2 regions of the Bacillus mesophilum genome follow, and region 1 is predicted to be linked to the other one. Evidence: a T-box and tRNA genes for the amino acid it is inferred to sense, from the RefSeq annotation. Region 1 holds a T-box; the other holds one or more tRNA genes.
What was found. The T-box of region 1 lies ahead of leuS (leucine--tRNA ligase). A T-box ahead of a tRNA ligase gene usually reads a tRNA of that ligase, here a tRNA-Leu.

Region 1 (3,444 bases):
ATCATACGAAACTATATGCTCTTCTAACATTATGTATAGGCTATTTACTTTGCTGGGTGGGGTATGTGCAGTGGCAATCGACCATCTCAACATATACGCAGGAACTCAATATATCTTTAAGTCATTACAGTTTACTATGGACAGTGAATGGTGCTCTTATTGTGCTAGGACAGCCGCTTATCAGTCCACTTGTTAAAAGAATCAACTCCTTAAAACTTCAAATAAATATTGGAATTATCATATTTATTGTGTCATTTGCTGTAGCCGCTGTTGTTCAGGAGTTTTCAGCATTTATGGCATCCATGGTGATTTTAACGATTGGTGAAATGCTGATCTGGCCTGCTGTTCCAACCATTGCTAATTCTCTTGCTCCTAAAGGCAGAGAAGGTTTTTATCAAGGAATTGTCAACAGCACTGCAACGGGCGGACGCATGATCGGACCACTTCTTGGAGGTTTACTGGTCGACTTCTACGGAATTTCAATGTTATTTATGTTATTAATTGTGCTTCTGGTCGTATCCATTTTTACAACGCTTATTTATGACCGGAAACTGAAGGAAAATAAACAGCTTGCACATGCATCATAAATTTTAAAAAGGACGCTGAATGAGTTTCATTTCACGTCCTTTTTTTACTTTATATGGTTAAGGAAGATCAGCTATGCAGCTGTCATCCTCTATATAAACCGTGTGGCGGAAAAAGCTTTTCAAAAGAATCCACCGTGCTGGATACATGTTGATGAAGGACTGCATGGCTTCATATGAATGGACTAGTAAATAATCTACAGGCTGTCTTGTTTCTTTAATATCATAAAAAAGAGCATGTGGAATGGTGTAATAAGGATTAAGCTGATAAGGATTTAATGTTTTTTCTTTTAAATGCTGTATTTTCATATAATTTGTTAGGCAATTGATTTGTAATTGTTTGCTTTCTGCCTTTGATAAACCTTGTAAACTAAGATTTTCATTGACTAGCATGATCGCATACATATAGAATCACATCCTCACTATATGTTTGGCCTAAAATTCAGCCTGATATACGTTTGTGAAGTAGAAGAACAGTGTTCTTATCAAAAAAAACTTTATGAATTTGACTTGGTCTTTATCAAAGGTTGTGAAGAGTCAGTTGTTGTGATCACAATGTACTAGAGCACCTTTTGTGGAAAGTACTAGCGAGACTGAATAGTGGGAATCATCTGCGGTACATAAATAAAATAAGCGGAGCATTTCCGCTTATTTGCGTTTTGGAGCTTTTGGGGGAGAAAATAAGCGGAGTTTTTCCGGTTATGTACAGATAAATCGGTCATATTTATGTATTTTGAGGAGATAGCCGGAATTTCTCCCTCTATTTTAGCTGTTTTCCGAACAATATCTTAAATAAAGGGAATTTCTCCGCTTATGATAAACGAGACTATCTGCATCTAATCAACCTGGACGGCTTTCGGTAATCTCCCTCATTGTCGGGTATGCTGCTAAAATATCACTGCACTGCTAATGTACTCACATCCGTCACACCCTTAATCAGCACTGCATATCCTATGTACTATATTTCTTCTGGAAAAGCCCGCTTGCATCCTGGCGGGAAATAAATTACAATGTCAATATATTTATATTGAACTGCTATGATAAGGAATAGTAATGATCGCTTGCCTTGACCTATAGAGAGCTGACGGGTGGTGAAAGTCAGCCTGGCACATCATGAACTCGCCTTTTGAGCAGCAAGCATGAACCTTCAGTAATGCTTGCCGTATTCCGCGTTAAGGATGAATGAAGCGGGTGACTTTGTCACTAATGTGGGTGGTACCGCGGGAGTAATAATACATATATCTCTCGTCCCTTATTTTTAAGGGACGGGAGTTTTTTATTTTTGCTGTTTTTCAACAGCTAACTAAAGCGGAAGTGGGAAGGTGAGCTCCGCAGGCACTCGCCAAGCAAGCTCTCTACTTCCCCGCGGAAAGCGAGTACCCTGAAGCGGAATAACTATTTTTTGTTCTTTATAGTTAGCAGTTATTATGATTTAGGAGGAAACAGACATGAACTTCAATCATCAGGAGATTGAAAAAAAGTGGCAGCAATATTGGGAAGAAAATAAAACATTCAAAACTAGCGAAGAAGAAGGCAAGCGTAAATTCTATGCGTTGGATATGTTCCCATATCCATCAGGCGCCGGCTTGCATGTTGGGCACCCGGAAGGATACACGGCTACAGATATCCTTTCTCGTATGAAAAGAATGCAAGGCTACAATGTCCTGCACCCAATGGGCTGGGACGCATTTGGATTGCCAGCAGAGCAATATGCGATTGATACAGGAAATGATCCTGCAGAATTTACCGAAAAAAATATCAATACATTCCGCCGTCAAATTAAAGCACTGGGCTTTTCTTACGATTGGGATCGCGAAATTAATACAACAGATCCAGACTATTACAAATGGACACAATGGATTTTTATCAAGCTCTATGAAAAAGGCTTAGCTTATATCGATGAAGTGGCGGTAAACTGGTGTCCAGCTCTAGGAACTGTTTTAGCCAATGAAGAAGTCATTGATGGAAAAAGTGAGCGCGGCGGGCATCCTGTTGAACGCAGACCGATGCGCCAATGGGTGTTGAAAATTACGGAATATGCTGATCGACTTCTTGACGATTTAGATGATCTTGATTGGCCTGAAAGTCTAAAAGATATGCAGCGCAATTGGATTGGCCGTTCAGAAGGTGCTGAGGTAACATTTAGCATTGATGGTCATGACGATACATTTACTGTATTTACAACACGCCCTGATACACTTTTTGGAGCAACTTATGCCGTTTTAGCACCTGAACATGCATTGGTGGATGCCATTACAACAGAAGCTCAAAAAGCTGAAGTTCAGGCATATATTGAGAAAATTAAATCCAAGAGCGATCTAGAGCGTACAGACCTGGCGAAAGAAAAAACAGGTGTCTTTACGGGTGCATATGCGATCAACCCGGCAAGCGGCGAAAAAATGCCAATTTGGATCGCGGATTATGTTCTTGTCAGCTACGGAACTGGTGCGATCATGGCAGTACCTGCACATGATGAGCGTGACTACGAATTCGCACAAGCATTTGAATTACCGATTGTAGAAGTTGTGGCAGGCGGAGATGTCAGCAAGGAAGCATATACTGGCGATGGCGAGCATGTGAACTCTGATTTCCTAAATGGCCTTGATAAAGAAGAAGCGATTACTAAAATGATTGCATGGCTTGAAGAGAAAGAGATTGGCACGAAGAAAATTACTTACCGCTTGCGTGATTGGCTATTCAGCCGCCAGCGCTACTGGGGTGAGCCAATTCCAATTATCCATTGGGAAGATGGCACAATGACAGCTGTACCGGAAGAAGAGCTTCCGCTTATTCTGCCTAAAACAACAGAAATCAAGCCGTCAGGAACAGGTGAATCACCGCTTGCTAATATTGAAGACTG
Region 2 (3,338 bases), on a different contig from region 1:
TGATAGGTCAGAGGTGGAAGCGTGGCGACACGTGCAGCTGACTGATACTAATCGTTCGAGGACTTAACCACACAATGGCATTACTGTTTTCTTCTTCTAACATTATCTAGTTTTGAAGGAACAATTTTTATAAAATGTTCTTGACTTTTCTTAAAAAGACGATATAATAATATTTGTCTTTAAAAAGTCCGGTGGCGATAGCGAGAAGGTCACACCCGTTCCCATCCCGAACACGGAAGTTAAGCTTCTCAGCGCCAATGGTAGTTAGGGGCTGTCCCCTTGTGAGAGTAGGACGCTGCCGGGCGAAACAAATTATCCTATTATTCCGCAGTAGCTCAGTGGTAGAGCACTCGGCTGTTAACCGAGCGGTCGTAGGTTCGAATCCTACCTGCGGAGCCATATGGAGAGCTGTCCGAGTGGCCGAAGGAGCACGATTGGAAATCGTGTAGGCGGTTTATAGCTGTCTCAAGGGTTCAAATCCCTTGCTCTCCGCCATTCTAAAATATATTATGGCCCCTTGGTCAAGCGGTTAAGACACCGCCCTTTCACGGCGGTAACACGGGTTCGAATCCCGTAGGGGTCACCATTCATTTCGGAGGATTAGCTCAGCTGGGAGAGCATCTGCCTTACAAGCAGAGGGTCGGCGGTTCGATCCCGTCATCCTCCACCATTATTATTATCGCGGGGTGGAGCAGTCCGGTAGCTCGTCGGGCTCATAACCCGAAGGTCGCAGGTTCAAATCCTGCCCCCGCAATTTGGTCCGGTAGTTCAGTTGGTTAGAATGCCTGCCTGTCACGCAGGAGGTCGCGGGTTCGAGTCCCGTCCGGACCGCCATTTTTAAAAAGAAATCCATACATATGGCTCAGTAGCTCAGTCGGTAGAGCAAAGGACTGAAAATCCTTGTGTCGGCGGTTCGATTCCGTCCTGAGCCACCACTACTGCCGGTTTAGCTCAATTGGTAGAGCAACTGACTTGTAATCAGTAGGTTGGGGGTTCAAGTCCTCTAGCCGGCACCAGCAGTGTTTATATAATCCGGAGGGGTAGCGAAGTGGCTAAACGCGGCGGACTGTAAATCCGCTCCTTAGGGTTCGGCGGTTCGAATCCGTCCCCCTCCACCATTTTTAGGGGTATAGTTTAATGGTAAAACGAAGGTCTCCAAAACCTTTGATGTGGGTTCGATTCCTACTACCCCTGTAATTTTTATGGCGATTGTGGCGAAGTGGTTAACGCATCGGATTGTGGTTCCGACATTCGTGGGTTCGATTCCCATCAGTCGCCCCATTTAATTTTCACAAGACAAACTAGATATTCATATTATACATTATGGCGATTGTGGCGAAGTGGTTAACGCATCGGATTGTGGTTCCGACATTCGTGGGTTCGATTCCCATCAGTCGCCCCATATATTTTATTGGGCTATAGCCAAGCGGTAAGGCAATGGACTTTGACTCCATCATGCGTAGGTTCGAATCCTGCTAGCCCAGCCATTCGCGGAAGTAGTTCAGTGGTAGAACACCACCTTGCCAAGGTGGGGGTCGCGGGTTCGAATCCCGTCTTCCGCTCCAATTATTTATGGCGGCATAGCCAAGTGGTAAGGCATGGGTCTGCAAAACCCTGATCACCGGTTCAAATCCGGTTGCCGCCTCCATAATTGTTCAGAAACGCCGGGGTGGCGGAACTGGCAGACGCACAGGACTTAAAATCCTGCGGTAGGTGACTACCGTACCGGTTCGATTCCGGTCCTCGGCACTTTTAGAAGTGCCATTTAATATTTTATATGCCGGTGTGGCGGAATTGGCAGACGCGCACGACTCAAAATCGTGTTCCTTCTGGAGTGTCGGTTCGACCCCGACCACCGGTATCATTTAGTTGATATTGAATCGTTAATATAAAATCAAGCTCATAATCCTAGAAACTACAAGGATCATGAGCTTTTTTTTTCTAACTATTCATAGTGATTGATATAAAATCATTTCATTCTCCACAATATTAAAACTCCCACCAAAAAACACATAGACAAAGCCATCTCTGACTCTGTCTACTTTACTATTCTCAATATACCCTCAGCTCTAAGAACAAGACTCAAACAACTCAATTCTCTCCCAATGCACATCAGTTAACTCTTTCTCCAGTTCATCTCTTTGCAATTTAATTTCCTTCAAAGTAGCTTTCACAAGGTCATACATTTCTTCTGTCTGTGACATGGCATCGTTAATTTTTCCATGGACCATCCAATCGACAACGATACCATCAAAGAAGTAATCGGCAACAGTAAGCATATTGCCGATATCGTAATCATGGTCAAAATGCTTTTTAAGATCCAGCAGCTCTTCTCGAAATTGTCGGAGGGTGTGCTGGGCATCATGGATGAGATCCTGGGCGCTATTGTAGCGGCTATGTTTTACAAAAGTAGAAATAGTGCCGCCGCCGAACATATCAAAGGTCGACCAATTATGTGCAGATTCTAATTCGTCCAGTGCCTCATCTAACTGATGTTTTGCTTTTTGTCCGACTTCAATTGCTTCATTGTACTCCTTTAAGCCTGCAAACAACTCTGCTTCTTTTTCTGAAAGGGTGTATAATTGGTCGTTCCAAAATGAATCAGTATCGCGGATTAACTGTTCTTTTTCTTTTATAATTGCTTCGTATTCCACATCAGCATTTGCTACAGATGTAAGCTCCATTTCAAACTTTCTTATCTCATCTTCCATGTCAGCGATGGTTTCCATCGCTTCCTTATACTTAAGCTTCATAGCTGCAATTAGCTGTTCTTCTTGATCAATCTTCTCAAGTTTTTTACCAATTAAAGAATAAAAAATATTGGCAAGGGTGAAGGATTCAAAACGGCTAACATCTTCCTTTTTCTCTTCTAACATATGCATATACATGTCCCGTTTTTGTATTTCTAACTGTAAATCGGCCTTTAAGCGTTCCAAATGATCCTCATACTTCTCTTTTTTCCTCAAATCATCCTTCACAATGAGTAACTTTTCATTTAGCTCAGTAAACATTTGCGCTCCCCCTATACAGCTCTTTATTGTATATACGGAACTGGCAGAATAAGGTTTCAAATTTGCAGGGAACTTTGCACTATTCGGATATAGTTACTAAAAGGCAATACTGAAAGCGTAGATGATATAGCGGTCATACGCTTTTCCGCCACTTTATGGTAAGTGCGGTGCTGTGAGAGAGGCGAAAAGTCTCTAATAGTATCATTTTAAAAAGAACAAAACTGTCAATTTAGTATTTTTAGATTTATATATAATTATTAGAACAATCAAAAAAACACTTGACCTCCATTTAATTTATCGCTAAACTAAGTCCATCGCATATATACT

Region 2: it encodes a tRNA-Leu, which carries the amino acid that the T-box ahead of leuS (leucine--tRNA ligase) is inferred to sense. The anticodon was not compared.

What each region holds. Positions count from the first base shown of each region.
Region 1 is NZ_WBOT01000013.1:46,648-50,091, forward strand. Features, by position in the region: gene F7732_RS21630 (MDR family MFS transporter) at 1-587, shown strand, start outside; gene F7732_RS21635 (hypothetical protein) at 645-989, opposite strand; T-box leader at 1,613-1,840, shown strand; gene leuS (leucine--tRNA ligase) at 2,033-3,444, shown strand, end outside.
Region 2 is NZ_WBOT01000005.1:260,249-263,586, reverse strand. Features, by position in the region: partial or broken rRNA gene F7732_RS16760 (23S ribosomal RNA) at 1-71, shown strand, start outside; rRNA gene rrf (5S ribosomal RNA) at 188-304, shown strand; tRNA gene F7732_RS16750 (tRNA-Asn) at 325-399, shown strand; tRNA gene F7732_RS16745 (tRNA-Ser) at 403-495, shown strand; tRNA gene F7732_RS16740 (tRNA-Glu) at 512-586, shown strand; tRNA gene F7732_RS16735 (tRNA-Val) at 595-670, shown strand; tRNA gene F7732_RS16730 (tRNA-Met) at 681-754, shown strand; tRNA gene F7732_RS16725 (tRNA-Asp) at 758-834, shown strand; tRNA gene F7732_RS16720 (tRNA-Phe) at 860-935, shown strand; tRNA gene F7732_RS16715 (tRNA-Thr) at 941-1,016, shown strand; tRNA gene F7732_RS16710 (tRNA-Tyr) at 1,035-1,118, shown strand; tRNA gene F7732_RS16705 (tRNA-Trp) at 1,124-1,194, shown strand; tRNA gene F7732_RS16700 (tRNA-His) at 1,206-1,281, shown strand; tRNA gene F7732_RS16695 (tRNA-His) at 1,327-1,402, shown strand; tRNA gene F7732_RS16690 (tRNA-Gln) at 1,413-1,487, shown strand; tRNA gene F7732_RS16685 (tRNA-Gly) at 1,491-1,565, shown strand; tRNA gene F7732_RS16680 (tRNA-Cys) at 1,575-1,648, shown strand; tRNA gene F7732_RS16675 (tRNA-Leu) at 1,664-1,749, shown strand; tRNA gene F7732_RS16670 (tRNA-Leu) at 1,780-1,861, shown strand; gene F7732_RS16665 (hypothetical protein) at 2,070-3,011, opposite strand.